One region of the Micromonospora sp. NPDC023956 genome, then DNA from elsewhere that is predicted to be linked to it. Evidence: riboswitches for the same ligand, from Rfam matches in the RefSeq annotation. Region 1 holds a riboswitch; each other region holds the start of a gene.
What was found. A riboswitch is a leader RNA that binds a small molecule or an ion and turns the genes downstream of it on or off. The one in region 1 is predicted to bind cyclic di-AMP.
Positions count from the first base shown of each region.

Region 2: it holds a riboswitch for cyclic di-AMP, as region 1 does, so the genes downstream of both, AB0F58_RS03075 (hypothetical protein) here and AB0F58_RS10080 (hypothetical protein) in region 1, are expected to answer to the same signal.
Region 3: it holds a riboswitch for cyclic di-AMP, as region 1 does, so the genes downstream of both, AB0F58_RS12605 (C39 family peptidase) here and AB0F58_RS10080 (hypothetical protein) in region 1, are expected to answer to the same signal.

Region 1 is NZ_JBEZZN010000004.1:101,877-112,395, reverse strand. Features, by position in the region: gene AB0F58_RS10115 (glycosyltransferase family 2 protein) at 1-509, opposite strand, end outside; gene AB0F58_RS10110 (glycoside hydrolase family 3 N-terminal domain-containing protein) at 515-2,242, opposite strand; gene AB0F58_RS10105 (DUF3145 domain-containing protein) at 2,408-2,899, opposite strand; gene AB0F58_RS10100 (hypothetical protein) at 3,352-3,681, shown strand; gene AB0F58_RS10095 (alpha/beta hydrolase) at 3,895-4,818, shown strand; gene AB0F58_RS10090 (AAA family ATPase) at 5,037-7,154, shown strand; gene AB0F58_RS10085 (cation diffusion facilitator family transporter) at 7,296-8,210, shown strand; cyclic di-AMP (ydaO/yuaA leader) riboswitch at 8,364-8,494, shown strand; gene AB0F58_RS10080 (hypothetical protein) at 8,499-9,572, shown strand; gene AB0F58_RS10075 (PfkB family carbohydrate kinase) at 9,724-10,519, shown strand, end outside.
Region 2 is NZ_JBEZZN010000002.1:136,724-147,242, reverse strand. Features, by position in the region: gene AB0F58_RS03100 (hypothetical protein) at 1-283, opposite strand, end outside; gene AB0F58_RS03095 (hypothetical protein) at 446-826, opposite strand; gene AB0F58_RS03090 (helix-turn-helix domain-containing protein) at 938-1,282, opposite strand; gene AB0F58_RS03085 (carbonic anhydrase) at 1,451-2,131, shown strand; gene AB0F58_RS03080 (hypothetical protein) at 2,388-2,954, shown strand; gene AB0F58_RS03075 (hypothetical protein) at 3,061-4,071, opposite strand; cyclic di-AMP (ydaO/yuaA leader) riboswitch at 4,075-4,206, opposite strand; gene AB0F58_RS03070 (YibE/F family protein) at 4,372-5,691, opposite strand; gene AB0F58_RS03065 (metal-sensitive transcriptional regulator) at 5,911-6,207, opposite strand; gene AB0F58_RS03060 (cation transporter) at 6,298-6,507, shown strand; gene AB0F58_RS03055 (hypothetical protein) at 6,504-7,457, shown strand; gene AB0F58_RS03050 (heavy metal translocating P-type ATPase) at 7,559-9,814, shown strand; gene AB0F58_RS03045 (CsbD family protein) at 9,932-10,105, shown strand; gene AB0F58_RS03040 (hypothetical protein) at 10,174-10,519, shown strand, end outside.
Region 3 is NZ_JBEZZN010000005.1:90,371-100,889, forward strand. Features, by position in the region: gene AB0F58_RS12570 (Gfo/Idh/MocA family oxidoreductase) at 53-1,117, opposite strand; gene AB0F58_RS12575 (DegT/DnrJ/EryC1/StrS family aminotransferase) at 1,114-2,226, opposite strand; gene AB0F58_RS12580 (TetR/AcrR family transcriptional regulator) at 2,312-2,947, opposite strand; gene AB0F58_RS12585 (ABC transporter permease) at 3,137-4,033, shown strand; gene AB0F58_RS12590 (ABC transporter ATP-binding protein) at 3,990-4,844, shown strand; gene AB0F58_RS12595 (bifunctional cytidylyltransferase/SDR family oxidoreductase) at 4,960-6,456, shown strand; gene AB0F58_RS12600 (CDP-glycerol glycerophosphotransferase family protein) at 6,493-8,256, shown strand; gene AB0F58_RS12605 (C39 family peptidase) at 8,244-9,080, opposite strand; cyclic di-AMP (ydaO/yuaA leader) riboswitch at 9,288-9,425, opposite strand; gene AB0F58_RS12610 (acyltransferase) at 9,698-10,519, opposite strand, start outside.

The sequences.
Region 1 (10,519 bases):
CACCGCTTGAACGGGCTGTCGGTGCTCCGGTCGGCGCGGACGCCGTAGACCACGTCGAGGCCGTCGGCGCGGGCGGCGCGGAGCATCTCGACGATCGTCTCGGGCGGATCCTGGAGATCGGCGTCGATGCTGACCACGTACCGGCCCCGGGCCCGCAGCACCCCGGCGACCAGGGCGGGCTGGTGGCCGCTGTTACGTCGCAACCGCACCACCCGCAGTTCCGGCCAGCCGGCACGCAGGGCGGTCAGGGCGGCGGGGGTGCCGTCGTCGCTGCCGTCGTCGACCGCCACCACCTCGTACGCCTCGGCGAGGTCGTCGAGGACGACGCGGAGCCGGCGGGCCAGCGCGGGCAGCACGCTCTCCTCGTTGTACATCGGCACCACCACGGAGAGGACGGGCTCCGGTCGCGTCACCGCACTCGCCCCCTGTTCACCCGCTCCACCGGTGCTCGAGGCGAACGCTACCAGCCGGATCCGGGTCGCCGGGCCGAGCGGTGCGACGACGCGCACGCAGGTCAGCGGGGGCAGGACGGGGCACGCAGCCCGGTCACCGGCACCGGCGTACGCCCGGTCGGACGGGCCTTGCCGGCCAGCACGGCGGCGAGTCCGGCCATCGAGGCACGGCTCGACGACCAGGTGGCCAGCAGCGTCGGCGAGGTCGCCTTCGCCAGCACGTACGGGGTGTCCATGGCGACCGTCACGGCGGCACCGGCGCGCAGGTCGGAAGCGCCGTCGCCGTAGCCGACCAGGTGCACCACGGTGCCGCCGCTGGGCACGACCCGCACCCCGGCGGCGGTCAGCGCCTCGGTCAGCGCGGCGCGGGTCCGCTCGCGCCCGCCGGAGGCGGTGACGGTGACCGGTCCGGTGACCTTCGCGGCGGTGCACGAGCCGCGCAGCACGGTCACCGCGGCGGTGGCCAGGTCCTTCGCCGCCCGGTCGTGGACGTCGTCGGCCAGGGTGGACATGTCCGGGGTGGGGTGGTCGGCCAGCCGGAACTTCAGCGTCAGCACCCGGGTGACCGCCTCGACCAGCCGGGGACGCGGCAGCGAGCCGTCCCGCAGCGCGGCGAGCAGCCCGTCGTAGGCCTGGGTCACGTTCGGCGGCATGAGGATCAGGTCGTTGCCGGCGTTGAGCGCCCGCACCGCCGCCTCGCCCGGCGGGTAGCGCTTCGCGGGGGCCATGTTCATGCCGTCGGTGATCAGCACGCCCTGGAACCCGAGCTGCCCGCGGAGCACGTCGGTGAGGAGCTTGCGGGAGAAGGTGCCCGGGGTGCCCGGGTCGACGGCCCGGACGTCGAGGTGGGCGGACATGACCGCCCACGCGCCCGCGTCGATGCCGGCGGTGAACGGGGGCAGCGCCCCGCTGTCGAGGACCGTGCGGGACTGGGTGAGCACCGGCAGCTCGGCGTGCGAGTCGGCGGAGCTGTGCCCGTGCCCGGGGAAGTGCTTGAGGGTGGCCGCCACGCCCGCGCCCTGGAGTCCCCGGACCGCCCCGCCGACCTGGGTGGCGACCCGCTTCGGGTCGGCGCCGAAGGAGCGGGAGCCGATCACCGTGCTGCGGGTGGCGAGCACGTCGGCGACCGGGGCGAAGTCGAGGTTGATCCCCATGGCGGCGAGTTCGGTGCCAGCGGCCCGCCAGGCGGCCTCGGTCAGCGCCGGGTCGTCGGCCGCCCCGGCGGCCAGCGCGCTGGGCAGCTGGGTCACCCCGTCGGTGATCCGGGTGACCACGCCGTACTCCTGGTCGGTGCCGATCAGGAAGGGGGCCGTACCGGCGGGGAGCTTCCCGGCGGCGGCGCGCAGTCCGGTGGTCAGCCCGTGGACCTGCTTCGGGTTGTCGACGTTGGTGGTCTCCTGGTTGCCCGAGGTCGGGTCGTCGGCGGAGAAGCCGACCAGGATCAGCCCGCCGAGCCGGTACTTCGCGATCATCTCGGCCGGGGTGGCGACCCCGGCCAGGGCCTTGTTGCCCTGGGCCGAGCCGGCCGAGACGTCCGTGGCCGAGCTGCCGTAGGCGTACGGCATGAGCACCTGGCCGACCAGGTCCTCGTCACCGAGCGTGGCCACCAGCGCGGCGGCCCGGGCGGCGGGATCGGCGGCCGGCGTCGCAGCGGCCGACGGGGTCGGGGCGGCCGAGGTCGTCGGGGTGGTGGGCTGGTCCGTCGAGCCGGTGCACCCGGCGGCGGTCAGGACGGCCAGCAGGACGGACGCGACGCCGGCACGCCGGAGGAGACTCGACACACGCCCCATCCCATCAAACTCCCTCCGCACCCACCAAATCCGCTCCACTCCCCCCGTACCTACCGCACCCGCGCCTGCGGGCGGGCCGGGAGTCGGCCCCGGTCACCGGGCCGGGGGACGACCTCGCCCCGGAAACCGGGCGGACACGGGTGGGAGGGCGACGGTGCGGCCGGGTCAGCCGACCCGGGTGAGCCGGGTCACCGGGGCGCCGTCACCGGCGTAGCGGTACGGCTCCAGCTCGGCGTCCCAGGCGGTGCCGAGAGCCTTGTCGAGGGCGTGGGCGAGCGCCTCCGGGCCCCGGGCGGCGAGCATGATGCTGCGCAGCCGGTCCTCGCCGAGCTGGATGTCCCCGGCCGCGCCGACGGTGGCCCGGAACAGTCCCCGGCCGGGGACGTACATGAAGCGTTCACCGTCGGCTCCGGGGCTGGGCTCCTCGGTGACCTCGTAACGGATCATGGGCCACTGCCGGAGGGCAGCGGCCAGTTCGGCGCCCGTACCGGGACGACCGGTCCATCCGCACTCGGCCCGGCGGGCGCCGGGATCGACGGGTTGGGCCGTCCACTGGAGGTTGACCGGCGCGACGAGGACGCGCGCGATCGCCCACTCGACGTGTGGGCACACGGCGAGCGGGGTCGAGTGGACGTATACGACGCCACGCGTAGGCACGGTGGACCTCCCGGAGAGCGAGGTGCGTCTTCCCCTACGACCTCGATCACCAAGTGGTACCAGGACACACATGATGACTGGTGTGGCGGATGGTGCGCCAGGGAATCGGAAAATTCGCCACCGGAATAGCGTTGCGAGTATCCTTCGTCACCTTGCGTGAAGGGCGGCGGGCGCCTCCACGGCCCGGCCGCCGGGTTCGGTGGCGGGCCGGTCGCGTTCGTCCCGCCGGGCGGCGGCACCGCGACACGAGGGCCGCGACCAGCCCGCTCGGCCCGGCACACCGACCGGACCGGGTGGCGAGGTCGTGTACAGTTCACTCGGCGGTCTGTGCCGCCGTGCATCGCCTCGCGGCTTCGTCGCCGCAGGTGACCGCGGGCTCGCCTCCTCCCGGGGGCCGTCCGCACCGCCCCCGGACGTTCCGTCCTCCCGTACGTCTTGCAAGGAGTACCTCCGTGGCGAGCAACACCTCTAAGACCGCGCGCGCGTCAGTCCGGGCCGGCCAGGCTGGCCAGGGTGGCGCCCTCAGCGTGCTGGGCGAGTTCAAGTACCTCATCCCGCTCAACGGCGGCAAGCACGCCTACGTGCGGAACCTGACCAACGGCAAGACCGCGCACCTGCGCACCGACTCCGACGCCTTCGTCGAGGAGATCCGGGTGCTGGCCGCCGCCGGCCACGCCGCCAAGATCCGGGCGGAGATCAACAACCTGAACACCACCCACCCGGGCGACGGCTGGGACGCGACCGAGAAGCGCCTGGTCGAGGCCGGCGTCTTCGAGGCCTGAGCCGCCCCGTAGCGACACCACGAGCCGCCCGCCGGACTGTCCGGCGGGCGGCTCTGTCGTGAGCGACATTCGCATCGGTAGATTTCTCACGGGGCGCGAACCCGGGACGGCGATTCTTTCCGTCGGACGATTCGCGTGGTGCCATGGCGGGTAGCCGTTGGTTACCGCCGGGTACCCCCGCGCGGAGCGGTCCGGCTGGAGGATGGGGTGGCGATGCCGGAGGGATTCGAGGTGCGGCTGCCGGACGGCGTCCGGCTGCACGGTGAGACGACCGGCCCGGCCGACGCCGAGGTCACCGTGGTCCTGCTGCACGGCTGGACGCTGGACGGACGCAGCTGGCACCGGCAGCTCGCCGGAATCGGACGGCAGCTCGGCGACCGGGTGCGGGCGGTCAGCTACGACGCCCGGGGACACGGCCGGTCGAGCTGCATGGCCCTGCGCACGGCGACCCTGGCGCAGCTCGGCGACGACCTGGCGGCCGTGCTGGACGAGGTCGCGCCGACCGGGCCGGTGGTGCTGGTCGGGCACTCGATGGGCGGCATGACCATCATGGAGTACGCGCACCGCCACCCCGCGCACTTCGCCGCCCGGACGGCCGGGCTGGTCTTCGTGGCCACCACCGCCGAGGGGCACACCCACACCGCGTACGGGCTCTCGCCACGGATCGCCCGGCTGATCCGGCTGGCCGAGACCACCGGGGCCGGGGTGCTCGCCCGGTGCGGCGCGTGGCGGCCACCGCGCGCCCTGCTGCGCGCGCTGCGGCCGTCGCTGCGCTGGCTGCTCTTCGGCGACCGGTGCGACCCGACCGACATCCGGCTGGTCACCTCGGCGGTGGCGCACGCCTCACTCCGCTCGATCGGCGGCTTCCGGGCCTCGATCGGCGCGCAGCACCGTCTGGACACCCTGGCCGAACTGGGGGACGTGCCGGCGGCGGCGCTGGTCGGCGACCGGGACCGGCTCACCCCGCCGCCGTGTGCGGAGTCGATCGCGCAGGTGCTGCCGACCACCGAGCTGACCGTCTGCCCCGGCGCCGGCCACATGCTGATGATGGAGCGCCCGGAGGAGGTCAACGCGGCGGTCGTCGCGGTGCTCCGGCAGGCGCTGGCCACGGTGGCGACCGAGGAGTCGGCGGCCTGACCGGCTCTGCGGCGTTGGCCGGTGGCGGCCTGGTCGGCGTGCCGTACGCCCGCGCGCCGGCTGCCTCGGCCCACCGGGTAGGGAAAACGATATAACGGGAGTAATCACGTCGGAACCGGGATGGCCCGACCGCCGGTCGAGCCGCTGCCCGTACCCTCGGCCGGGTCAGGTTGGCGCGGGTCCGCGCCGTCCGCCACCGACAGCACAGGAGCCCGTGCGTGACCGACCAGAGCACCCTCGAGCAGGAGATGGCCGCCGAGCAGCGGCATCTCGACCGGGTGTACGCCCGGCTGGCCGAGCTGCGGCGGTCGGCCGCCCGCGCCGAGCGGGACGGCTACCACCTGGCCCAGGTGGGCAACTTCGGCGCGCTGGTCGAGCGGGACGCGATGGTCTTCCACGCCGCCCAGCGCCGGCACCTGCTCGACGCCGAGCACGAGGGGCTGGTCTTCGGCCGGCTCGACCTGCGGGACCGGTCGGTGCTGCACGTGGGACGGCTCGGGGTGCGTGGCGAGAACGCCGAAACCCTGGTGGTGGACTGGCGGGCCCCCGCCGCGGCGGCGTTCTACCAGGCCACCCCGGCGCAGCCGCTGGGCGTGGTGCGGCGGCGCACCATCGGGTCCTCGGCCGAGCGGGTCACCCGGATCGAGGACGACCTGCTCGACCCGGCGGCGGCCCCGCCGGAGATGCCGGTGGTCGGCGACGGCGCGCTGCTGGCCACCCTCTCCCGGGCCACCGGGCGGGGCATGCGGGACATCGTGGCGACCATCCAGCGGGAGCAGGACGAGGCGATCCGCTCCCCCGGCTCGGGCGTGACCATCGTCTCCGGCGGACCGGGCACCGGCAAGACCGCGGTGGCCCTGCACCGGGCGGCGTACCTGCTCTACTCCGACCGCAGCCGGTACGCCGGGGGCGGGATCCTGGTGGTCGGCCCGTCGACGGTCTTCGTCGAGTACATCGCCTCGGTGCTGCCGTCCCTCGGCGAGGAGACGGCCACCCTGCACTCGCTCGGCTCCCTCTTTCCCGGCATGACCGCCACCCGCACCGACCCGCCGGACGTGGCGGCGGTCAAGGGTTCGCTGCGGATGCGGCGGGTGCTGGAACGCGCGGCGCACGACGCCGTCCCGGACGGTCCGGACGAGCTGCGCCTGCTCTACCGGGGGCAGTTGCTCCGGCTGACCCGCTCCGAGCTGGACACCATCCGCACCCGGGCGCTGCCCCGGGGCGCCCGCCGCAACGAGGTGCGCCGGGCCGGCTTCGACGGGATCTTCGCCGCGCTCTGGGCGCAGGCCCGCCGGATCGGGCTGTCCGGCCTACCCGGGCAGCGGGCCTTCGAGGACGAACTGGCCGACCGGGCGGAGTTCCGCGAGTTCCTCAAGGCGTGGTGGCCGCGCCTGCACCCGCGGCACGTGCTCGGCTGGCTGGCCCGTCCGGAGCGACTGCGCGCGTACGCCGGGGGGCTCCTCTCCGGCGCGGAGATCCGCGCGTTGACGGCCGCCTGGCGGACGCTGGACCGCGACGGGCTGACCATCGCCGACATCGCGCTCCTGGACGAGCTGGACGCGCTGCTCGGTCAGCCGATGAAGCCCGCCCGGCGCCGGCGCGACCCGTTCCAGCTCGCCGGTGGGGTCCGTGAGCTGAGCACCTTCGGCGAGCGGCAGCGCGCCCAGCGCGCGGCGGCCCGGGAACGCCCGGCCGACTACCGCGACTACGCGCACGTGGTGGTCGACGAGGCGCAGGACGTGTCACCGATGCAGTGGCGGATGCTCGGCCGACGGGGTCGGCTGGCGTCCTGGACGGTGGTCGGTGACCCGGCGCAGACCGCCTGGACCGGCGACCCGGTGGAGCTGTCCCGGGCCCGCGACCAGGCCGTCGGTCGGCGCCGGCGGCACGAGTTCACGCTGACCACGAACTACCGCAACTCGGCGGAGATCTTCGCGGTGGCGGCGGCCGAGATCCGCACGGTCCACCCGGACCTGCCGCTGCCGACGGCGGTCCGCTCCACCGGCGTGCACCCGGTGGCGCTGACCGTGCCGGCGACGCAGCTGGCGGCCCGGACGGTCGAGGCGGTCGCCGCGCTGCTGGCCGAGGTGGCCGGGACGGTGGGCGTGATCACGCCGGTGCCCCGCCGGGACGAGGTGGCCGGTTGGCTGGCCGACCTGGACTCGCCGCGCCTCCAGGTGGTGACCAGCCTCCAGGCCAAGGGCATGGAGTACGACGGCGTGGCGCTGGTCGCCCCGGGCGAGATCCGGGCCGATCCGGGTTCCGGCGTGCGGACGCTCTACGTGGCGCTCTCCCGGGCCACTCAGCGGCTCACCACCATCGACCCGGTCGACTGACCCACCCGTTCTCGCCCGGCCGGCCGCCCGACGAGGCGGCCGGCCGCTTCCGTCGTGGACGCGCGACCCACAGTCACTTGCACACATAGCGATGTGAACATACATTGGGTCCGGACCGGACGGGGAACGGAGGGTGGGGGCGTGGGCGCAGGTCATGACCACCACGGCGGGATCGCACACGCCGCGCAACGGCACACCGGCCGGCTCTGGGCCGCGTTCGGCCTGCTCGCCACCCTGATGGTGGTCGAGGCGGTGACCGCCCTCGGCACCGGCTCGTTGGCCCTGCTCTCTGACGCCGGCCACATGTTCACCGACGTGCTCGGCATCGGCATGGCGCTGGCCGCGATCACCGCCGCCCGGCGGGCCGGCCGGGATCCGCAGCGCACCTTCGGCCTCTACCGGCTGGAGGTGCTCGCCGCCCTGGCCAACGCCGTCCTCCTCTCCGGGGTCGCGGTCTACGTGCTCGTCGAGGCGGTGCGCCGGTTCGACGACCCGCCCGAGGTGACCACCGGCCCGATGCTGGTGGTGGCGGTGCTCGGGCTGCTGGCGAACCTGGCCGCCTTCGCGCTGCTGCGCGAGGGCGCGAAGGAGAGCATCAACCTGCGCGGGGCGTACCTGGAGGTGGTGGCCGACCTGCTCGGCTCGGTCGGCGTGATCGCCGCCGCGGTGGTCATCGTGCTCACCGACTGGTGGTGGGCCGACCCGCTGGTCGCGGTGGCGATCGGGGTCTTCATCCTGCCGCGTACCTGGCGGTTGGGGCGGGCGGCGCTGCGCATCCTGGTCCAGGCCGCGCCGGAGCACCTCCAGGTCGACGCGGTACGCGACCGGCTGAGCGCGGTGCCGGGCGTGGTCGAGGTGCACGACCTGCACCTCTGGACGCTCACCTCCGGGATGGAGGTCGCCTCGGCCCACCTGACCACGGATCCGGCGGCCGAGGTCGGCAGCGTGCTCGCCGCCGCGCGGACCGCGCTGCACGAGGACTTCCACATCGACCACGCCACCCTCCAGGTCGAACCCGGCGAGTCGCCGGGCGTCTGCGGCCGGGTCGAGTGGTAATTAGGACAGACTTAAATCTGGGAGTGTATTGTCCGCCTATGTCGGATATACCGGTGTCATCTGGTGAGAGTGGTGTGGCCGCCGCTGCCCCTGGGACACCGGCTTCGGTAGTCTCGGACCCGGTCACCGCCGGGCGGCGCCCTCCGGCGCCTGCGGGGACCGCCGCCTAATCGCCGTGACGGCGAGCCGGGGAACCACGTCCTTGGGGTGCATCCGCGTGAGCGGTAGGGATCTTCCGTCCCGAACCCGTCAGCTAACCCGGTCGGCGGCTGACGGAAGGACATGTGCATGCCAGTAGTGGCACCCGTACGACGTACCGCCGCCCGGATGGCGGCACTGATCGCCGCGACACTCGCCCTCGGCGTCGCGGCCGGCCCGGTCACGGTGGCACCCGCCGCGGCGGCGCCCCCGCTGACGGCCCGAGCTCCCGGCGACGACCCCGAGGGAGGCACCCCCGCACTGCGCGCCCAACTCGAGGCGGCCAGCAAGGGGTGGCTCGACGCGAAGGACGCGCTCGCGAAGTCGGTCGCCCGCCAGCAGAAGATCAACCAACAACTCGCCGCCACCGAGAAGGAACTGGCGGTCCGCGACGAGAAGGTCGGCGTGATCGCCGGGCTCGCGTACCGGACCGGCCGACTCGGGCCGGCCTCGGCACTGTTGACCAGCGGCTCGCCGGAACACTTCATGGACCGGGTCGCCGCACTGGACGCGGTCGCCGCCAACGAGGACCGCGAACTGCGCGGCCTGCTGGCCACCCGCGAGCAGGCCAACCGGGCCCGGACGGCGCTGAACCGGGAGATCGCCGAGCAGCGCAAGCAGGTCGCGGTGATGGAGAAGCGCAAGCAGCAGGCCGAGCAGGCGCTGGTGGTCTCCAACCGCAAGACGGCGGCCACCCGCCCCAGCGGGGGCAGCGACTCGTCCCGGTCGACCACGGCGAAGCCGGCGCCACGCAACTCCGACGGCTCCTGGCCGTCCGAGTCGTGCAGCGTCAACGACCCGACGCCCGCCAACGGCTGCATCACCCCGCGCACGCTGCACGCGCTCAACCAGGCCAAGGCCGCCGGCTTCACCCGCTACGTCTCCTGCTACCGCTCCGGCGGGTCCGGTGAACACCCCAAGGGCCGGGCCTGCGACTTCGCCGCCCAGAAGACCGGCTTCGGCGGCGACGCCACCGGCGGTGACCGGACGTACGGCGACAACCTGGCGGCGTACTTCAAGAACAACGCCAGCCGGCTCGGCGTGCTCTACGTCATCTGGTACCGGCAGATCTGGCTGCCCAGCAGCGGGTGGAAGTCGTACAGCGGGGCCAACGGCGACCCGTCCAGCGACCACACCAACCACGTCCACCTGTCGGTCTACTGAGCCACCCCGCGCGGCCCGTCACCCCGTCCGGGGTGACGGGCCGTCGGCCGTCGTCGGCCGGACGGAAGCCTCCACCGAACCCCCCGGAAGGGGTCGCATGAGCGGCGCCGGGAGGGGAACCCTCCGGCGAGCGGAGGAGAGGCGGACACCCATGGACGGCCCCGACGGGTACGTGATGGTCTTCGCGCCGGCACCCGTGCTGACGGTCACCGTTGACCAACCGAGCGCCGAGACCGAGCTGCACCTGCACCCGGGCGGCCAGGGGGTCTGGCAGGCCCGCATGATCATGTCGCTCGGGGTGCCCGTGGTGCTCTGCGCCAGCCTCGGCGGCGAGATCGGCCAGGTACTGGAACCCCTGCTGGTCACCGAGGGGGTACGGCTCAAGCGGGTGCTGCGGGACACCGCCAGCGGTGGGTACGTGCACGACCGGCGGAACGGGGCCCGGCACGAGGTCGCCGACGTCCCCGGTCGCCCGCTGACCCGGCACGAGCTGGACGAGCTGTACAACCTGGCGCTCGGCGAGGGACTGCGCGCCCCGGTCAGCGTGCTCAGCGGCCCCGGTGAGCCGTCGATCGTCCCGCCCGACCTCTACCGGCGGTTCGCCGCCGACCTCGCCGCGAACGGCGGCCGGGTGGTCGCCGACCTCTCCGGCGAGCACCTCGACGCGGTGCTCGCCGGCGGGCTGTTCTTCCTGAAGGTCAGTCACGAGGAACTGCTCCGCGACGGCCGGGCCCGCTCGGCGGACGAGGACGAGCTGACCCGCGCCCTGTACGACCTGCACGCCGCCGGGGCCGAGACGGTGGTGGTGAGCCGGGCGGACCAGCCGGCGTTCGCCCTGGTCGACGGGGAGGTCCTGGAGGTCGTCATGCCCCGGCTGGAGGCGGCCGACCCCCGTGGCGCGGGCGACTCGATGACCGCCGGGGTGGCCGCCGTCCTCGCTGGCGGCG
Region 2 (10,519 bases), on a different contig from region 1:
CCTCCTGGGCGGCGAGCCACTCGGACCGCTGGCGTCCCGCGGTCAGCGCGGCGCGTTCGGCGGCGACCGCCACCTCCTCGGCGTACCGGTCGAGGTCCTGCCGTTCCCGGGTCACCTCCAGCTCGGCGGGGAGTACGGCCTGCCGGATGCGGCGGCCCGTGCGGAACCGGTCCGGTCGGGCGAGCAGGGTGGCGACGACGGCCACGATGACGCCGAGGAGGGCCAGCCAGATGACGGCGGCCCGGGGTACGTCGAGCAGGACGGAGGAGAGGACGGTCTGCATCACCAGCACCTCGTGACGGGAGGACGGGACAGGACTCGAACGGGGGTGCCCGGTCCAGGCGGGCGCGGACGCGTCGGCCCGGCGGGAGTCCCCGCCCACGGCGGACGTCGACCGGTCGAGGGCTGCGGGAGCGTCCGGGGCCGGTCGGTCGTGGGCGGTCGGTCAGGCCGGGGGCGGGCCGCGTCGGCCCGGAGACCCCCGTCCGGGGTCGGCGGCCGGCGGCGGAAGCAGGGTGGTGACCGCCGCGAGGGCGGTGCCCGGGTCGTCGGCGCGGCGGACCGGCGCCCCTGCGGCGTCGGCGTGCTCGTCGACGGACCGGGCGGGCACGGGCGCCACGACCGGCCGGACGGCAGGCTGCCCGACGCCGACCGTGGGGGCCGGCCGGAGCGGGGGCGAGGCCGGGAACGCCGACTCGGCCGGGGCGGCGGTGGCCCCGCCGAAGGTCAGCGTCAGGACCAGGGCGGTCAGCGCCAGGCGGGTCAGCACGCGCAGGGCGCGCAGCATCGTCGGCCCGAGCGGGCGGACGAAGGCGGGCGGCTGCACGGTTCCAACCTAACGGTCGGGCCGCCCGGTCGCCCACCGGTGACGGTGGTGTGACCGGATCCACCGTGGTCCGGCGGCGTCATCTTCCGTCCAGAAAGGACGCGACGGTGGTCAGGAGGGGGCGGCGGCCGGCTGCTCGTCGCTCGGCGCGGTGAAGAGCGCGAGCAGGGCCCCCACGTGCTGGTACGCCTCGGCGGGGTGCCGGAATCGCCCGGCGGGGTTCACCGTGTACTCGTTGCGTCGACCGACCCGGGTGCGTTGGAGGTAGCCCCCGGCCTCCAGGTCGGCCACGATCGCCTGCGCGGCCCGCTCGGTGACGCCCACCTCGTCGGCGACGTCGCGCAGCCGGGCGGTGGGGTTACGGGCGATGGCGAGCAGTACGTGTGCGTGGTTCGTGAGGAAGGTCCAGTTGCGCTGGCTCCCGCTCCCACGCTGCGTCGTCGCCATGACCGTCATGTTATGGCCCTCCCTTCGCATTCGCCGCCGCGCCCTCCGCTGTCAACACCTGAAATCCATATCACGTATCCCTTGACGTAGTTTGCGCTCCGTGTGACGGTGGTGGCAAGCCGTGTTCCCCCGCCGTTCGGGTGTGCGGCCCCGGCCCGCAGGAGGGGTGGAGGAGTCATGACCGTTTCCGGTGCACCGCAGTCTCCGACGAGTCCCGCGCAGGCGCTGGTCGAGTTGCAGACGGGCAACCGTCGCTTCGTCACCGGCAGCCCGCTGCACCCCAACCAGGACGCCATCCACCGGACCGCGGTCGCCGACGGGCAGCACCCCTTCGCCGTCGTGCTCGGCTGTTCCGACTCCCGACTGGCCGCCGAGATCATCTTCGACCGGGGCCTCGGTGACCTCTTCGTCGTCCGCACCGCCGGGCACATCGTCGGCACCGAGGTGCTCGGCAGTGTCGAGTACGCGGTGAGCGTCCTGGAGACCCCGCTGGTGGTCGTCCTCGGCCACGACTCCTGCGGGGCGGTCCAGGCCGCCCGGGAGGCCGACGGCACCGGGACGACGCCCCCCGGGTACCTGGGGGCGGTGGTCGGCGCGGTGGTGCCCAGCCTCCGCCACGCCGCCCGGGAGGGGATCGACGACATCGACGGGATCGTCGACATCCACATCGACCACACCGTCGAGGTGCTGCTGGAGCGTTCGGTGGCGCTGAACCGGGCGGTGCGGGAGGGGCGGTGCGCGGTGGTCGGCATGTCGTACCGACTGGCTGCCGGCGAGGTACGGGTGGTCCGCTCGGTCTCCGCCACCGAGGACGTCGCCCTCGCCGCCGGCCCGGTCGCGCCCTCGGCCCGGTGCTGACCCGCCGGTCCTGCTGACCCACTGGTCCTGCTGACCCACTGGTCCTGTTGACCCATCGGTCCTGTTGACCCGTCGCCCCCGTCCTGCTGGGAGGGCCCGACCGTCGGTCCCGGCACGGCTGTAACGGATCGTCCTTTGTGGACGCCGTTCGAGGTGGACGCGGACGACGGACCTTCCGATCCCGTGCCGTCGTACGCCGTCCGCCGGATCCCGCCCGCTGGGCGGCCCGGCCGGTGTGCGATCGGAGGACCGGGCCATGAGTCTCGCGACCTGCCGGAAGGGCCTCGCCATGGCCCTGACGACGGCCATCCTGCTGCCCCTGACCGGATGCGGGCCGGGCGAGGGGGCGGTGCGTACCGGCTGGCTGGCGCCCTCGTCGCCGGCCCGGAGCACCCCCGGCACGCGGGTGCCGGCACCGGTCACCGGGGCCTGCCGGCTGGTCGAGACGGCCACCGTCCGGGCCCTGCTGGAGCTGCCGGCGGTCCGGAAGAAGGAGCGCCGGCCGGTCGACGCGGTGCCGGGCGTCCGGACGTACACCTGCGAGCTGCTCGCCGACGGGGAGCCGGTGCTCACCGTCAGGGTCGCCGTCGGACCGGCCAGCGGCAGCGCGTCGGCAAACGTCCGGGCGGCCCTCGACGACCGTCCGGGTGAGCCGGTCGATGGCCTCGGCGACGCGGCGGCCTACGACCGGTACGGCGACACCGGCACGGTCGCGGCGGCGTTCCGGTCGGGTGCCCGGATGCGGGTGCTCCTCGTCTCCGCTCGCCGGGGTGGGCGGGCGGAACTGGTCGAGGTGGCCCGGACGGTGGCCCGGCGACTCTGATCCCGGCGGGCTGCCGCCCGGTCACCCCACCCGCTTCTCGGCCCGGTCACGCGAACGGGCCCCGCCTCCGGTGGTTCGGAGGCGGGGCCCGGTTCGGTGGCGGGGATCAGAGCATCGACACGTGGACGTGGTCCGTGTGGTCGGAGGGTCCGCTGTACGAACTCCAGTTGGTCGCCGGGAACCAGATCTGCTTGTTCCAGATCACGTAGTAGATGCCGAGCCGGTCGGCGTTACGGACCAGGAACGCGGTGAGGTTGTTGCCGTACATCCGTTCCTTGGTGGTGTCCCACCGACTGAATCCCGACTTCTGGAGCGACCAGTCGCAGGCCCGCCCCTTCGGGTGCTCGTACGGCCCACCCGGTCGGTAGCACCCGACGAACATGTCGAAGCCGGCCCGCTTGACCTCCTTGTACATGTGCAGGGTGCGCGGGGTGATGCAGCCACCGGTGGTCGGGTCGTCCTCGGTGCAGCCCTGCGGGCGCCAGTTGCCGTTGCTGTCCCGCCCGGGGCCGGGCCGGGCGATCGGGGAGGTGGCGTCCACCAGGCCACCGGTCAACCCGACGCCGCCGACCAGGGCGAGCGACCGTTCCGCCTCGCGCTTGCGCTTCTTCAGGATGTCGGCCTGCTTCTGCTGCTCCAGCACCTCGGCGTCGAGCGCCTTCTTGGCCCGTTCCGCCTGGTCCCGGGCGGCGGCGACCGCGCCGACCTTCCTGTTGTTGACCATGTTCAGCTCGTCCAGCGCGCTGGCCCGCTTGACGAACGAGTCGGGCGTGTCGCTCTCCAGCAGCATGGAGGCGGGGCCGACCCGGCCGGTCATGTAGGACCGCACGGCGATGGTGGCCACCTGGGGGGTGAGCGCCTTCAGCTCGTTCTGCGCCCGCTGGACCTCCAGGGCGAGGGTGAGCTGGCGCTTCTTCGAGGCGTCCAGTTTCGCCTGGGCCTGTGTGTAACTGCGGTTCGCCTCCTCGATGACCTCGTTGAGGAGCTTGGGCTGCTCGCCGTCGTGCCCCGACGGGCTCGACGGCTCCGCCAGCGCCGGCGCGGGCCCGGCGGCCACGGCGAGGGCGGCGAGCACGGCCACGACAGGTTTCAGCCAGCGGCGTAGGGGTGCCGTCACAGTGTTCCCTTCCGTCGACCGCCGACCGGGTTAGCTGACGGGTTCGGGGCGGAAGTGGCCCCTACCGCTGACGCGGATGCACCCCATGAACCTGGTTCCCCGATTCGCCGGTGGGCGATTAGGCGGTGGTACCGCTGGCGCCGGTGCGCGCCTTCGGCGGTAACCGGCAGCGAGGTTACCTGACGGTGGGCATGGGGTTCTACGCCCGGATCCCGACCAAAAGCGTTATTTCCTTATTGCATTCCGTCACTCCTGTCACATTTGTCAAGATCAGGCGCCCGACGGCTACGCTGTGGAGTTTCACCATGACGAATCCGTGTTCCCCGGGCGGCCCGTCGCCGGGGCGGCGTCGGGGGCGCCGGTGGTGGCGGCACGGGGGCTGCTGAGGGCGGCCAGGGCCTCGTCCGGGTCACCGGCGGGCCGGGGCGGGCGGCGGGCCGGCGGACGATTCCGGCCAGCGGTGGTCACCAGGGCGGCCAGGCCGGTGGTGATCGGCACGGCGGCGATCAGTCCGAGCGTCGCGACGATGCTGCGGACGATCTCCTGGGCGAGGAACTCACTGGTCACGATCTCGCTGATGCCACGCGTGTCGGCGGTCAGCAACAGCAGCAGGGGCAGCGACGCCCCCGCGTACGCGAGCACGATCGTGTTGACCGTCGAGGCGATGTGCGCCCGGCCGACCCGGGTGGCCGCCCGGTAGAGCTGGAGCCGGGTGAGGTCGGGGTTGGCGCGGGCCAGCTCGGTGACGGTGGCGGCCTGGGTGACCGTGACGTCGTCCAGCACGCCCAGGGAGCCGATGATGATGCCGGCGAGAAGCAGTCCGTGCAGGTCGACGTCGGCCTGGAACATCGACAGCGTGGTGGCGTCCTCGGAGCCGTACCCGGTCAGGTGGGTGAACGCGGTCGCCAGGCTGCCGAGGATGCCGGTCAGCACCAGGCTGGCCAGGGTGCCCAGGACCGCGACGGAGGTCTGCGCGGTGACCCCGTGGGTCAGGTACAGCACCACGAACATGATCAGCGCGGCACCGGTCACCGCCACCGGCAGCGGCGCCTGTCCGGCGCTGATGCCGGGCAGCACGAAGGTGAGCAGGATGGCGAAGCTGGCCACCAGCCCGCCGAGCGCGGCCAGGCCGCGCCACCGGCCGAAGGCGACGATGGCGACGGCGAACGCCAGGGCCAGCCAGATCAGCGGTTGCCCCCGCTGGTGGGCGGCGATGCTGTAGCTGCTGACCGTCGGGTCGGCCGGGTCGGTCAGCACCACCAGGACGATCTCGTCGCCGACCTCCACCGCCGGTGCTCCCGGTCCGGTGGGCAGCGCCGTCTCGACCCGTTGCCCGGCGTCCGGCCCGGTGTCCACGGTCACGGTGACGGTGCCGCACGGCCCCTCCGTCGTCCCCTCCGGGGTCTCCGGGGCGGGCGGGCAGGGCTCGGTCACCACCCGCGCCACGGTGCCGTGGTAGCGGGCCGCGTCCTCGCCGCCGCCGACCGACGGGGTGTCCCGGGGCCAGAGCACCAGCGCCGCGACCAGGGTCACCAGGAAGAGCGGGACCACGGTGGCGATCAGGACACGCCGGACGCGCGGCGGCGCGGCGGTGGCGGGACGGCTGTGGTCGTGGCCCATACCTTCTCCCTGCGGTCCTGACGCGGGCGGTTGCCCCGGCCGGACCATTCTGCCGGGTGCGAAGCCGCAGCTCGCAGCCTGCTCACCGGCCCGCCCGCCACCGCTTTCCCCGGTTCGGCGACACGGCGGTGTCCCCGCACCAGGACACCCCCGTGTCGGCGATGCGCAGCGGCGCGGCGCGGCGCGGCCCGGTACCGCGTCGCGTCGGGGGTGCGGGGCTCAGCCGCGCTTCATCAGGCGGCCGACCGCCGCCATCATCTCGGTGGCCATCTCGTCGGCGCGCCCCTCGGCGGCGCCCTCGTGCATGCAGTGCCGGGCGTGGCCGTCGAGCAGCCCGAGGGCGACCTTGTCCAGGGCGGCCTGGATGGCGGAGATCTGGGTGAGCACGTCGATGCAGTACCGGTCCTCGTCGACCATCTTCTCGATGCCCCGGACCTGCCCCTCGACCCGGCGTAGCCGCGCGAGCAGCTGGTCCTTGGTGGCCGTGTATCCCCGGATCGGTGTGGGTGTGCTCATGGCAGCGAGGATAGCTTACCCCCCAGGGGTATGCTACGGTCCAGTCGTAGGGATACCCCAGGTGGGTATCCATCGTCGAGAGGAGTTTCGATGGCCACCAAGACGTACCAGGTCCAGGGAATGACCTGCGGACACTGCGTCAGCGCGGTCAGCAGCGAGCTCGGAGCGGTCGCCGGTGTCACCGACGTCAAGGTCGACCTGGCCTCGGGTCAGGTCACCGTCACCAGCGACGCCCCGCTGGAGACCGAGACGGTCCGCGCGGCGGTCGACGAGGCCGGATTCGAGCTCGTCGGATCATGAACACCGCGACGAAGCTGAGCGGGTTCGCCCTCGGCCTCGTGGCGGTTCTCGGAGCGGCGTACGGGGCCGGGCAGGTGACCGGCCCCGTCACCCCCGCCGAGAGCGGTCACGCCACCACCGGGCACCCCACCGCCGGTCCGGACGGCAGTGCGGCCCCGTCCGGCCACGGCGACGGGCACGAGGACGCGGGCGGCGGTGGACCCGAGGACGCACCGACCGGCGGCGACAGCCACCTGCCGGGCGGTCTGCTGGTCTCCGACCGGGGCTACGCGCTCACCCCCGTCTCCACGCCGGTCGGCGAGTTCGCCTTCCGTGTCACCGGGCCGGACGGGCACGTGGTCACCGGCTTCGACGAGTCACACGACAAACGGATGCACCTCGTCGTCGCCCGGCGGGACCTCGCCGGCTTCCGGCACGTGCACCCGAGGATGGACCCGGACGGGACCTGGCGGATCGTCTCCCCGCTGGGCGCGCCGGGGAGTTGGCGGGCGTTCGCCGACTTCGTCCCGACCGGGGCGGAACCACTCACCCTCGGGGTCGACGTCGCGGTCCCCGGCGCGTTCGCACCCCGTGCGCTGCCCGCGCCGGCGGCCACCGCCACCGTCGACGGGTACACCGTCCACCTCACCGGCGAGCTGCGCCCCGGTGGGACCAACGAGCTGACCCTGACCGTGCACCGCGACGGCGTACCGGTCACCGATCTCCAGCCCTACCTCGGCGCGTACGGGCACCTGGTGGCGCTGCGCCAGGGTGACCTGGCGTACCTGCACGTGCACCCGCAGGGTGCCCCCGGTGACGGGCGGACCCGTCCCGGCCCGGAGGTGCGCTTCCGCGCCGAGGTGCCGTCCGCCGGGACGTACCGCCTCTTCCTGGACTTCCGGCACGGCGACACGGTCCGCACAGCCGAGTTCACCGTCGTGGCCGGCGCGTCCGACCACGCCCACGACTGAACGGGCAATCCGACCACGCCCACGACTGAACGGGCAATCCGACCACGCGCACGACTGAACGGGCAATCCGACCACGCGCACGACTGAACGGGAGGGACCCCATGTCCACCGCTGGGCCACTGCAGGTGGCACCCCACCGGATCGAACTGGCGATCGGCGGGATGACCTGCGCCTCCTGCGCCTCCCGGATCGAGAAGAAGCTCAACCGCCTGGACGGCGTCACCGCCACGGTCAACTACGCCACCGAGAAGGCGAGCGTGCGGTACGCCGACACCGTCACGCCGCAGGATCTGATCGCCACGGTCGAGAAGACCGGCTACACCGCCGCGCTGCCCGCCCCGCCCACGCCGACCGCCGGCCCGGAGGGGACCGGCGAACCGGTGGACGGGCTGCGCGGGCTGCGTACCCGGCTCTGGGTGTCGGCCGTGCTGGCGGTGCCGGTGGTGCTGCTGGCGATGGTGCCGGCCTGGCAGTTCACCTACTGGCAGTGGCTCTCGCTGACCCTCACCGCTCCGGTGGTGGTCTACGGCGGGCTGCCCTTCCACCGCGCCGCCCTGGTCAACCTGCGCCACGGCGCGGCGACCATGGACACCCTGATCTCACTCGGCACCCTCGCCGCGTTCGGCTGGTCGCTCTGGGCGCTCTTCCTCGGCGCCGCCGGGACGCCGGGGATGACCCACCCGTTCACCTTCGACATCGCCCGCAGTGACGGGGCCGGCAACATCTACCTGGAGGCGGCGGCCGGGGTGACCACGTTCATCCTCGCCGGGCGCTACTTCGAGGCGCGCGCGAAGCGCACCGCCGGTGCGGCCCTGCGTGCCCTGCTCGAGATGGGCGCGAAGGACGTCGCCGTGCTGCGGGACGGCACGGAGGTCCGGATCCCGGTCGACCAGCTCGCGGTGGGGGACCGGTTCGTGGTCCGGCCCGGCGAGAAGGTCGCCACCGACGGCGTGGTGGCCGAGGGCACCTCGGCGGTCGACGCCAGCATGCTCACCGGCGAGTCGGTGCCGGTCGAGGTGGGACCGGGCGACGCCGTGGTCGGCGCGACCGTCAACGCGGGCGGCCGGCTGGTGGTCACCGCCACCCGGGTCGGCGGGGACACCCAACTCGCCCAGATGGCGAAGCTGGTGGAGCAGGCGCAGACCGGAAAGGCCGCCGTACAGCGGCTGGCCGACCGGATCTCCGGGGTGTTCGTCCCGGTCGTGATCGCGCTCGCGGTCGGCACCCTCGGTTACTGGCTCGGCCGCGACGCCGGCCTGACCGCCGCCTTCACCGCCGCCGTGGCGGTGCTGATCATCGCCTGCCCGTGTGCGCTCGGCCTGGCCACGCCGACCGCCCTGTTGGTCGGCACCGGCCGGGGCGCGCAGCTCGGCATCCTGATCAAGGGACCGGAGGTGCTGGAGTCGACCCGGCGGGTGGACACCGTCGTGCTGGACAAGACCGGCACCGTCACCACCGGGAGGATGACCCTGGTCGACGTGTTCGCGGCGGACGGTGAGGACGCCGACGAGCTGCTGCGCCTGGCCGGCGCGCTGGAGGCGGCCAGCGAGCACCCGATCGGCCGGGCGGTGGCCGCCGGGGCGGCCCGCGCCGGCACCCTGCCCCCGGTGACCGGGTTCGTCAACGCCGAGGGACTCGGCGTCGTCGGCACGGTGGAAGGCCGGGAACTGGTCGTCGGCCGGGTACGGCTGCTCCGCGAGCGCGGTGTCGACGTACCCGGGGAGGTCGAGCGGGCCGTGGCCGACGCGGAGGCCGGAGGGCGGACGGCGGTGCTGGCCGGGTGGGACGGCCGGGCGCGCGGCGTCCTGGTCGTCGCCGACGTGGTCAAGCCGACCAGCCGGGCCGCGATCGGCCGGCTCCGGGCGATCGGCCTGACCCCGGTGCTGCTGACCGGGGACAACGCCGCCGCCGCCCGTGCGGTCGCCGCCGAGGTGGGGGTGGACGAGGTGATCGCCGAGGTGCTGCCGGTGGAGAAGGTCGACGTGGTCAGGCGGCTCCAGGCCGAGGGGAAGGTGGTGGCGATGGTCGGCGACGGTGTCAACGACGCCGCCGCGCTGGCCCAGGCCGACCTGGGACTGGCCATGGGCACCGGTACGGACGCCGCGATCGAGGCGTCCGACCTGACCCTGGTCGGGGGCGATCTCATGGCGGCGGTGGACGCGATCCGCCTCTCCCGCCGGACCCTGCGGATCATCAAGAGCAACCTCTTCTGGGCCTTCGCCTACAACGTGGCGGCGTTGCCGCTGGCCGCCGCCGGCATGCTCAACCCGATGATCGCCGGAGCGGCGATGGCCTTCTCCTCGGTCTTCGTGGTCGCCAACAGCCTGCGTCTGCGGGGCTTCCGCCCGGTGGCGTGACCCGGCCCACTGCGGCCGGTCCGGGCACCGGGTCAGGTGTCGGACCGTGGGGATCGGGGTAGGAGGAGCGGGGTAGGACGAAACAGAGGTTCCACCCCCACGACCTGGAGGTGCCGCATGGGTATCGATGACAAGATCAATAACACGTCCGAGCAGGCGGCCGGCAAGGTCAAGGAAGGCGTCGGCCGGGCCACCGACGACGAGCAGCTGGAGGCCGAGGGTCGTAAGGACCAGGCCAGCGCCAACCTCAAGCAGGCGGGCGAGAAGATCAAGGACGTCTTCCGCAGCTGAGTTCCACGTTCCACCTTCCGCGTCGGGTCGGCCCTTCGGTCGGCCCGACGCGCGCGTACGGAGGAAGCATGCCGGTCACCCTCGACGACCTCGGTGCGTGGCTGCTCAAGGGCAACGCGGACAGCACCGACCTGAGCGGCCGGTTCGCCCACGAGCCCCGGGTGCGGGGCTGGTGCGTCCGTCCCGGCTACCGGGCCCGGCTGATGGCGGCCGGGCAGCCGGTCGTCCTCTGGGCCAGCGGGAGCCGGGGGCGGCTGCCGTACGGCGTCTGGGGCGTCGGTCGGCTCACCGGCCCGGCGGTGTCGGACGGCGACGGGTGGACGGTGCCGCTCGACCTGACCGTGCTCGCCCCCGACGACCGGGTGCGCCGCGAGATCCTGCGCGCCGACACCCGCCTGGCGGCGGCCGAGGTGC
Region 3 (10,519 bases), on a different contig from region 1:
CGGCGGGCTTCCCGGCCGCCGCCGCCCGGGACGGCTACCGGTCCGCCGCAGCTCAGGACGGGACGACGACCTCGGTGGCGGGGCGTCGGACGTCGATCGTGCTGCCGTCGGCCGCCGAGCGGAGCAGCGCCGCCGCCACCTCGACGGTGCGCAGGCCCTGCCGGAGCGTGACGATGTCGCTCTCCTTGCCCTCGACCGCGTCCCGGAACCGCTCGTGCTCGACGAGCAGCGGCTCACGCTTGGGGATGGCGTACCGGACCATGTCCCCCTCGGCGACGCCCCGGAAGGCGCGCAACGCCTCCCACTCGGTGTCGATGGCGGCGTTGGCGTAGAAGGTCAGGTCGGCGGTGAGCGTGTCGGCGACGAAGCAGCCCTTGTCGCCGGTGATCACAGTGGACCGCTCCTTGAGCGGGCTCAGCCAGTTGACCAGGTGGTTGACCATCGTGCCGTCGGCGAGCTGGCCGACCACGGAGACCATGTCCTCGTGCAGCCGGCCGCTGCGGGAGACCGTCCGGGCCGCGACCGAGGTGTAGTCCTGGCCGGTCACCCAGGCGGTGAGGTCGATGTCGTGGGTGGCGAGGTCCATCACCACGCCGACGTCGGCGATCCGGTGCGGGAACGGGCCCTGGCGCCGGGTGACGACCTGGAAGACCTCGCCCAGCTCGCCGGCCTCCAGCCGGAGCCGGAGGTTCTGCAGGGCCGGGTTGTACCGCTCGATGTGCCCGACGCCGGCCACCAGCCCGGCGGACTCGAAGGCCTCGACCAGGCGGCTGGCCGCCTCGACCGACTGGGCGAGCGGCTTCTCGATCAGCGCGCAGACGCCGTTGCGGGCCAGTTCCAGGCCGACCTGCTCGTGCAGAGCGGTCGGGCAGGCGATGACCGCGTAGTCGACGCCGAGCGCGAGCAGGGCGTCCAGGTCCGGTACGACCGGGGCGCGGAGCAGGCCGTTCGGGTCACCGGCCGGGTCGACGACGCCGACCAGCTCCACCCCGTCCAGGCTGGACAGGATCCGACCGTGGTTGCGGCCCATCGCGCCGAGGCCGATCAGGCCGGCGCGCAGCCGACGTCCCTGGCCCCGCTTCGCCAGCGTGCCGTTGCCGACGTTTCGCTCGTTCACCGGGCACCTCCGGCGGCGTTCGCGCCCTCGGCGATCCGGTCCAGGTCCTCGGCGCTCAGCGACGGGTGCACCGGCAGCGAGACGACCTCGGCGGCGGCCCGCTCCGTCTCCGGCAGGTCCCAGTCACCCGGCTTGCCCTCGGCGGTGAGGTAGGGCTTGAGCCGGTGGATCGGGGTCGGGTAGTAGACCGCGTTGCCGATGCCCAGCTCGGTGAGGCGCTGCTGGGCGGCGTCCCGGTCGCCGTCGGTGACCCGGACGGTGTACTGGTGGTAGACGTGCCGGACGTTGTCGGCGACCGGCGGGGTCACCATCGCGGTGATCTTGGAGTCGAGGACCTTGGCGTTCGCCCGCCGCTGCTCGGTCCAGTCGCCGAGCTGGCGGAGCTGCACCCGGCCGATCGCGGCGGCGACGTCGGTCATCCGCATGTTCGCGCCGACGACCTCGTTGGCGTACCGCTGCTCCATGCCCTGATTGCGCAGCAGCCGCAGGGTGCGGGCGAGGTCGGCGTCGGCGGTGGTGACCATGCCGCCCTCGAGGGCGTGCATGTTCTTGGTGGGGTAGAAGCTGAAGCAGCCGGCGGTGCCGAACGCGCCGACCGGGTGGCCGTTCAGGCTCGCGCCGTGCGCCTGGGCGGCGTCCTCCACCACGGCCAGGCCGTGCTTCTCGGCGATCGCCATGATCTTGTCCATCGCGGCGGGGTGGCCGTAGAGGTGCACCGGCATGATGGCGACGGTACGCGGGGTGACCGCCGCCGCGACGGCCTCCGGGGCGAGGCAGAAGCTGCCGGGCTCGATGTCGACGAAGACCGGCTCGGCGCCCACGAGGCGGATCGAGTTCGCGCTGGCCGCGAAGGAGAACGACGGGACGATGATCTCGTCACCGGGGCCGAAGCCGAGTGCCATCAGGGTGAGCTGGAGGGCGGAGGTGCCGGAGTTCACCGCGACGCAGTGTCGACCGGCGACCAACTCGCCGAACTCCTCCTCGAAGGCCGCGACCTCGGGCCCCTGCACCACGCGACCGCTGCGCAGCACCCGCACAGCCGCCTCGATCTCGGCCTCGCCGATCACCGGGCGGGCTGGTGGGATGAATTCTGCGTTCAGCCCAGGCATGGGCTTCCTCCTGTCGGCAGGGCGTTCATTCGGGTGGGGACTCTAACCGGTTCCGCTGATAGCGGGACGAGGGGCACGGGGTGGGTCACGACCGCCCGGATTCGGCACTCGGGGCGATGCTGGACAAAGCGGTGTCCGGCTCGAACCGGACAGTCGGTTGGCATGCTACCTCCAGGGCTGCCGCGACAGCCGTCGCCATCCTGGGCAGGTCCTCCGGGGCCAGCGGGCTGCGCGAGACGGCCAGCCGCCAGTAGAGCGGGCCGACGATCAGGTCGACCGCGAGGTCGAGGTCGGTCTCCGGGGCCAGTTCGCCGCGCGCGATCGCCCGGCCGAGGATCTGGCCGCCGACCTCCCGCTGGTTGATCCGCAGCGCCGTCTCCAGGGTCTGGGCGATCTGCGGATTCCGCGCCGCCTCGCCCAGCAGGTCCGGGATGATCTGCGCGGCGATCGGGTGACGCAGCGCACGCGCCATGATGGCGAAGAGCATCTCCAGGTCGTCCCGGAGGTCACCGGTGTCGGGTAGCGGGAGACTCTTGCCGGCCGCCGCCGATACGATTTCCAGCACCAGCTCCAGCTTCGAACTCCACCGCCGGTAGATGGCGGTCTTGCTGACGCCGGCCCGCCGGGCCACCGCCTCGATCGAGAGCCGCCCGTACCCGACTGCGGCGAGTTCCTGCATGACGGCCCGGCGGATGGCCGTGGTGATCTCGCCACGGAGCACCGCCGCACCGGCTGGAGCACGCCTCTTCTCGGTCGTCACGTGGGACAATGTACCGCAGCGACGGTACGGTTGCGTCCCGACGTGTTTTCCACTACGGTCCACGCTGCGACGGAGCGGCGACGATCAACATGAGGGTCCGCTCTCTGCCGTCGCGGTCCCGTTCACGCCGACAGATCGGAGCGCCCACCCATGGCCGACACGGCGGTGGCCGACGCCGACTCAGGACTCAACCGGGCCCAGCTCGCCGCCCGGTACGGCCTGAGCGTCGCCGGCGCGCGGCCCACACTGGCCGCGTACACGCGACAGCTGTGGTCCTACCGGCACTTCATCTCGGCGTACGCCGACGCGAAGCTCGTCTCCTCGTTCAGTCAGGCCCGGCTGGGCCGGCTCTGGCAGGTGCTCACCCCGCTGACCAACGCGGCGGTGTACTACCTGATCTTCGGGATCATCCTGAACACCAAGGCCGGCATCCCGAACTTCATCGCGTACCTCTGCGTGGGGCTGTTCGTCTTCAACTTCACCCAGAGCGTGGTGCTCGGCGGCACCCAGGCGATCACCGGCAACATCGGTCTGATCCGCGCCCTGCACTTCCCCCGGGCGTCGCTGCCGTTCGCGATCACGCTGACCCAGTTCCACCAGCTGCTCTCCGCGATGGTCGTGCTGGTCGTCATCGTGCTGGTCACCGGCGAGCCGATCACGCTGGAGTGGCTGCTGGTCGTGCCGGCGATGCTGCTCCAGTCGGTCTTCAACGTGGGCATGGCGCTGGGCATGGCCCGGCTCGGCTCGAAGATGACCGACCTCAAGCAGGTCATGCCCTTCGTGATGCGGACCTGGATGTACGGCTCCGGGGTGCTCTACAGCGTCGAGGCGTTCTCGAAGAACCTGCCCGACTGGCTGGTCACCCTGGTGCACGTCAACCCGCTGCTGATCTACATCGAGCTGGTCCGGCACGCGCTGCTGGAGAACGCGCCGCTGACCTCGTCGGCGCCCCGGCTCTGGCTGCTCGGCCTGGCCTGGGCGCTCCTGGCGGGCCTGGGCGGTTATGTCTACTTCTGGCGTGGCGAACAGGAATACGGCCGTGGCTGAGCTGAACAACCTTCCGACGAACGTGACCACGACCCCGGTCGGCACCCGCATCCCGACCGTGATCGTGGACGACGCCCACCTGATCTACCGGGTCTACGGTGCCGGCACCGGCGGTGCCGCCTCGCCGGTCGCGGCCCTGAAGCGGATCGTCACCCGGCAGCCGCAGCGGCCGACGCTGCGCGAGGTGCACGCGGTCAAGGGCGTCAGCTTCACCGCGTACCGGGGCGAGGCGATCGGGCTGATCGGCAGCAACGGCTCCGGCAAGTCCACCCTGCTGCGGGCGATCGCCGGGCTGATGCCGACCAACCGGGGCGCGATCTACACGCAGGGGCAGCCGTCGCTGCTCGGCGTGAACGCCGCCCTGCTCGGCGACCTCTCCGGCGAGCGCAACGTGGCGCTCGGCTGTCTGGCCATGGGCATGACCCCGGACGAGGTCAAGAAGGTCACCCCGGAGATCCTCGCCTTCTCCGGCATCAACGACCGGGACGACTTCGCCTCGCTGCCGATGCGGACGTACTCCTCCGGGATGCAGGCCCGGCTGCGGTTCTCCATCTCCGCCGCGAAGAAGCACGACGTGCTGCTGATCGACGAGGCGCTGGCCACCGGCGACACCCGGTTCCGCCGCCGCAGCGAGCAGCGCATCCGCCAACTGCGCGCCGACGCGGGTACGGTCTTCCTGGTCAGCCACTCGATCAGCTCGATCCGGGACACCTGCGAGCGGTCGATCTGGCTGGAGTCCGGCACGATCCGGATGGACGGACCCACCTCCGAGGTGACCAAGGCGTACGAGCAGTACATGGTGAGTCGCTGACGCCACCGGTGGAGCGGGTGCCGGGGACCGGACACCGGGACCGGGCACCCGCTGACCGTCGTGCCGTCGCCCGCCGTGGCAAGAAGCACCAGCCCCTGGATCAGTGAGGATCGCGATGACGCAGGACCACCCCGACGGCGCCGGCACCGGTACGCAGGCCCCGGCGCCGTGGCGGCCCTCGCGGACGGTGGCGGTGGTGCTGGCCGGCGGGACGGGTTCCCGGGTCGGGCTGGGCATCCCGAAGCAACTGGTCAAGATCGCCGGTAAGACGATCATCGAACACACCATCGCGGTCTTCGAGGCGGCCCCCGAGATCGACGACATCCTCGTGCTGATGGCCCCCGGCTACGTCGAGGACGCCCAGGGCATCGTCGAGGCGGCCGGCTTCCGTAAGGTCCGTCAGGTCATGCCCGGTGGCGAAACGCGCAGCGACACCACCCGGCTGGCGCTGGCCGCGATCGGCCCGGACGACTGCAACATCCTCTTCCACGACGCGGTACGCCCCCTGCTCAGCGGGCGGATCGTCCGGGAGTGCGTGAACGCGCTCTGGACGTACCAGGCGGTGGACGTGGCGATCCCCTCGGCGGACACCATCGTCGAGGTCGGCGACGACGACTGCATCACCGGCATCCCGGTGCGCTCCCGGCTGCGGCGCGGGCAGACCCCGCAGGCGTTCCGCTCCGGCACCATCCGGGAGGCGTACCGGCGGGCGGCCGACGACCCGCACTTCGCCGCCACCGACGACTGCGGCGTGGTGCTGCGCTACCTGCCCGAGGTGCCGATCAGGGTGATCGACGGCTCGGACGAGAACATCAAGGTGACCCACCCGGTCGACGTGCACCTGGTGGACAAGCTCTTCCAACTCGCCGCCGCGCGGGCCCCCCGGCCGGTGGACGAGCACCGGTACACCGAGGAGCTGACCGGCCGGACGTTGGTGATCTTCGGCGGCAGCTACGGCATCGGTCACGAAGTGGCCGAACTGGCCCGCCGCTACGGCGCACAGGTCTTCCCGGTCAGCCGCTCCACCACCGGCACCCACGTGGAGCGGGACGCCGACGTCCAGGCCGCGCTCCGCACCGCGTTCGAGGCCACCGGCCGGATCGACCACGTGGTGGTCACCGCCGGAATCCTGGAGAAGGGCGCCCTGGCCGAGATGGACGAGGCGACCATCGACCGCCTCCTCCAGGTCAACTTCGTCGGGCCGGTGACCGTCGCCCGGCACGCGCTGCCGTACCTGCGGCAGACCCGGGGCCAGTTGCTGCTCTACACCTCCAGCTCGTACACCCGGGGCCGGGCCCGGTACGCGCTCTACTCGGCGACCAAGGCGGCCCTGGTCAACCTCACCCAGGCCCTCGCCGACGAGTGGGCCGAGTTCGGCGTCCGGGTCAACTGCGTCAACCCGGAACGCACCGCCACCCCGATGCGTACCCGGGCGTTCGGCGCGGAGCCGGAACACACCCTGCTCGCCGCGGCGACGGTGGCCCGCGCCTCACTCGACGTGCTCCTGTCCGACCTCACCGGCCAGGTCATCGACGTCCGCCGCTCGACCGACGAGCCGGCGGTGCCGGCCCAGGCCGGGCCGGCCGCCCCGGTCGCGCCGGCCACCCGCTGAACCCACATCCACGCGACAGGCAGGAGAGTCAGCGAGATGCGTGGCACCCTGGTCCGGAAACTGCTCGCCCGCTGCCTCACCGTGGGCCTGGCGGTCCTGGCCTTCCTCCTGGTCGCGCTCACCGGGGCCACCGTGCCCGGCCTGGTGCTCGCGGTCGCCGCGCTGGCCGCCGGGGCGTGGGAGCGCCGGATCCGGCCGGGCGCGGACGTGGCCGCCGAGTCCGTCCTGGTCGCCGCCGGCATCCTGGTCGGGTACGCCCGCCGCCACGACGCCGGCTTCGACCCCGCCCTGGTGGCCACCGCGCTGGTGCTGCTCGCGCTGGTGCTGCTCGACGGACCGCTGCGGGTGGCCGGCGGGCTGGAGATCCGCACCGCCAACCTGCCGGTCCGGCCCGGACTGACCACCGGCCACGTCGGCGCGGCGGTCCCGGTGCTGCTCGGCGCGGTCGCGCTCGGCGCGCTCCTCGCCCTGCCCACCTGGTACGCCCTGCTGGTCAGCCTGCTCGTCGGAGGGCTCGCCGGGATGGTCGGGCTGCGCCTGGCCCGACGGCGGTTCCGCCCGTCGACGGCGGCCAGCCCGGTGGCCCGCGCGCTGGCCCGGCACCAGCCGGAGTTCCTGCTCTACTTCTCCGCCCCGCCCGGCTCGGAGTACCAGGTCACCATGTGGCTGCCGTACCTGGAACGGATCGGTCGGCCGTTCCTGGTGCTGCTGCGCGAACCGGAGTTCCTGGCCCCGATCGCGGCGGCGACCGGTGCACCGGTGGTGTACTGCCCGACGCTGAAGGCGATCGACGAGGCGCTGGTGCCCAGCCTGCGGGTGGCGTTCTACGTCAACCACGGCGCGAAGAACGCGCACTGCATCCGGTTCACCCAGCTCACCCACATCCAGATCCACCACGGCGACAGCGACAAGGCCCCGAGCGCCAACCCGGTCTCCGCGATCTTCGACCGGAACTTCGTGGCCGGCCAGGCCGCCGTCGACCGGTACGCCCGCGCCGGGGTGCAGATCCCGGCGGAGAAGTTCGTCATCGTCGGTCGCCCCCAGGTGGAGGCGATCGGGGTGCGCCGTCCGCCGGTGCCGATGCCGGCCCGGCCGACCGTGCTGTACACCCCCACCTGGACCGGGCACCACGCGGACGCCAACTACTGCTCGCTGCCGGTCGCCGAGGCGCTGGTCGGCCGGCTGCTGGCCCGGGGGGCGACGGTGATCCTGCGGGCCCACCCGTACACCGCCCAGAACCCGGAGTCGGCGCGGCAGCTCGCCCGGGTGGCGGAACTGCTCGCGGCGGACCGTTCCCGCACCGGCCGGCAGCACGTCTGGGGCACCGACGCCAGCCGGGCGATGAGCCTCGTCGACTGCGTCAACCGCTCCGACGCGCTAATTTCGGACGTCTCCGGGGTGATCTCCGACTACCTCTACTCCGGCAAGCCGTACGCGGTGACCGACATGGGCGCCGACGGCGACGCGTTCACCGAGCGCTTCCCGCTGGCCCGCTCCGGCTACGTGCTGCGCCGGGACCTGGCCGACGTCGACGACGTGCTGGAGCGGCTGCTCGGCACCGACCCGCTGGCCGAGGCGCGCTGGGCGATGCGCACCCACTACCTCGGTGACTTCCCGGTCGAGTCGTACGCCGAGGGGTTCCTGTCGGCCGCCCGGGCGCACCTCGCGCCGGCCGCCGTGCCGACGGCCCGCCCCGCCGCCGGGGATGGCGGGAGGGGTCCCCTGTCACCGGGTGCTGCCGAGCAGGGAACCCCTCCGGCCACCGCGACGGTTGCTCCCCGCGCGGGTCAGGCGGAGTAGCCGCGGGTGGCGGCCCAGTGCGCCAGGTTGATGGTGGTCATCCAGTACGAACCGGCGGCGGCGTTCGCCGGGTCCGCGATCCGGACGGTCCGGCCGTTGTCCCGGTAACCGACCACGGTCAGGTAGTGCCCGCCGGGGTAGGAGTGCCAGCCGCCGGCCACGTCGGTGGCGGAACCGGCGATGTTGAGGACGACGGCGTACCCGTTGCCGACGGTCCGGACCACGTCCGCCTGGAGCCGGTCCATCTGGGCCGGGGTGGCCGCGCCACCGGGGATCGTCCGGGTCCGGTAGACGTCCCGGCCGACGAGGTCGTTGAGGACCCGGGTGGTGTCCTCGGCGGAATTGGTGCCGGACTGCGTGGTGTTGAGCCGGACGGCGAGGTCGTCCTGGCTGCGGACGATGTTCCGGGCGGTCAGCGCGATCCGGGTGGCGGCCGGACCGCAGTAGTAGAAGGTGCTCTGCTCCTGGTACTGGATGTCGAGCACCTTCGACGCGGGTGGCTTCGGCGGGGTGGGCCGGGCAGTCAGGTCCCGGTTCGGCGAGGCGGTGGCGGCGGGTGACGCGGACCGCCTGGCCGGCGGGGTGGTGGCGACGGCGGACGGGCTGGCCGGGGACGCGGTGACCCGGTCCCGGTGCCGGGAGGCGGCGGCCGACCGGTCCGGCTCGACCGCGGCGGCGGCCGGTTCCTGCCGCGGCGCGGGCGGGTCGGCGTCGACGAGCAGGACACCGGCGGTGGACGCCGCCACCAGCACCGTCGCCGAGGCGGCGACCTGGTAGCGGCGGGCTCGGAACAGGTTGAACGGTCGCGGGACCGGGTACTTCACGGATTCCTCCACGAGAAGGCAGGGGTGGAGAGCGGCGCACCTGGTCGACGCAGGGCGGACCGTGCGTGGGGTCGACGGTGGCGAAGGGTGCCCGCTCGGACGGCGTCTGCGGGTGTACGCCGGAGTCAGTGTCGGCGGCGCGACGGGAGGGCCGGCGGCACCTGGGCACCGTGGAGGAACCGGGAAACGGGGGCGTGCAGCACGAACTACTCCTTCCGACACCGCCTACCGGGTTAGCTGACGGATTCGGGCGGGAAGATCGCCCTACCACGGGTCAGCCCCGCGGATTCACCCCGACGTACCTGGGTCCCCGGCTCGTGGAACACGATTAGGCGGGCCGGCGCGGTGTCGCCCTTTGCGACCTACGACCGCACCAGACGGGCCGACACTACTGATGTCGCAAACCCCTGCCAACCATCGTGAGCTGGGCAAACGACTCCACAGACCCGGAAGTTCGACGCAGAGGCGGGCTGACGTCACTCAATGGGACGACCCGTTTTCCGGGCACCAGCAGGCGATTTCCGGACGGCACCGGCACAACCCGGCCGCCCCATTCGGCGCGGATCGGGACGAGCGGGCCGAAGGTGCGGCGGGGGCAGAGCGTGCCCCGGGTCACGTCACGATCCGGTCACGCCTGCGGTCCGCGCACCGCCCGAGGGGCGGTCCGGCGGTCCCTCGCGCAGGCTCGGCCCACCCGCGCCGGTCGCCACGGTCCGGTCGGATTCCGGCGCCCGGTCGTCGACGGGGGCGGCGGCGTGCCCGCCCCGGGCGGCCCCGTCGGCCACCCGCTGCCGGGGCGGGGCGACCGCCGGCTGCCCGCCCACCGGGGCGGGACCGGTCGGGGCGGGGGGACGCCGTCGGCCCGGGGCGAGCAGACGCATCATCGGGGTCTCCACCCACCGGTACAGCAGCCACGCCAGCAGGAGGTTCAGCAGCAGGAAGCCGACCGCCACCAGCGGACCCGTCCAGCCGGTGAAGCCGACTCCGTGGTCGCCGGTGAGTCGGAGGATGGTGACCATCACGAAGACGTGCACCAGGTAGAAGGCGAAGGAAACCTCGCCGAGCCAGACCAGCGGCCGGGAGCGCCACGGCGACGGCAGACCACGGACGTCGGCCCGGGCCGCCGAGGTGATCACCAGGATGTACACCGCCGACAGCAGCGCCGCCCACAGCTCCGCGCGGATCCACTCCCCGGCCACCACCCAGGTGACCAGGAAGATCAGGCTGGCCAGGGGCAGCCCGGGGCCGCGCCAGTGGCCGCGCCGCATCAGCTCGGCCGCGGCGACGCCCATCCAGAACTCGGTGGAGCGGACCAGCGGGAAGATCTGGGTGAACCACCACCGACTCTCCTCCGGCACCAGGAGCTGACCCGGCCAGAGGGCGAGGATCACCAGCGGCACCGCCGCCACGACCGCCCAGAGCGCCCACGACGGCGTCCG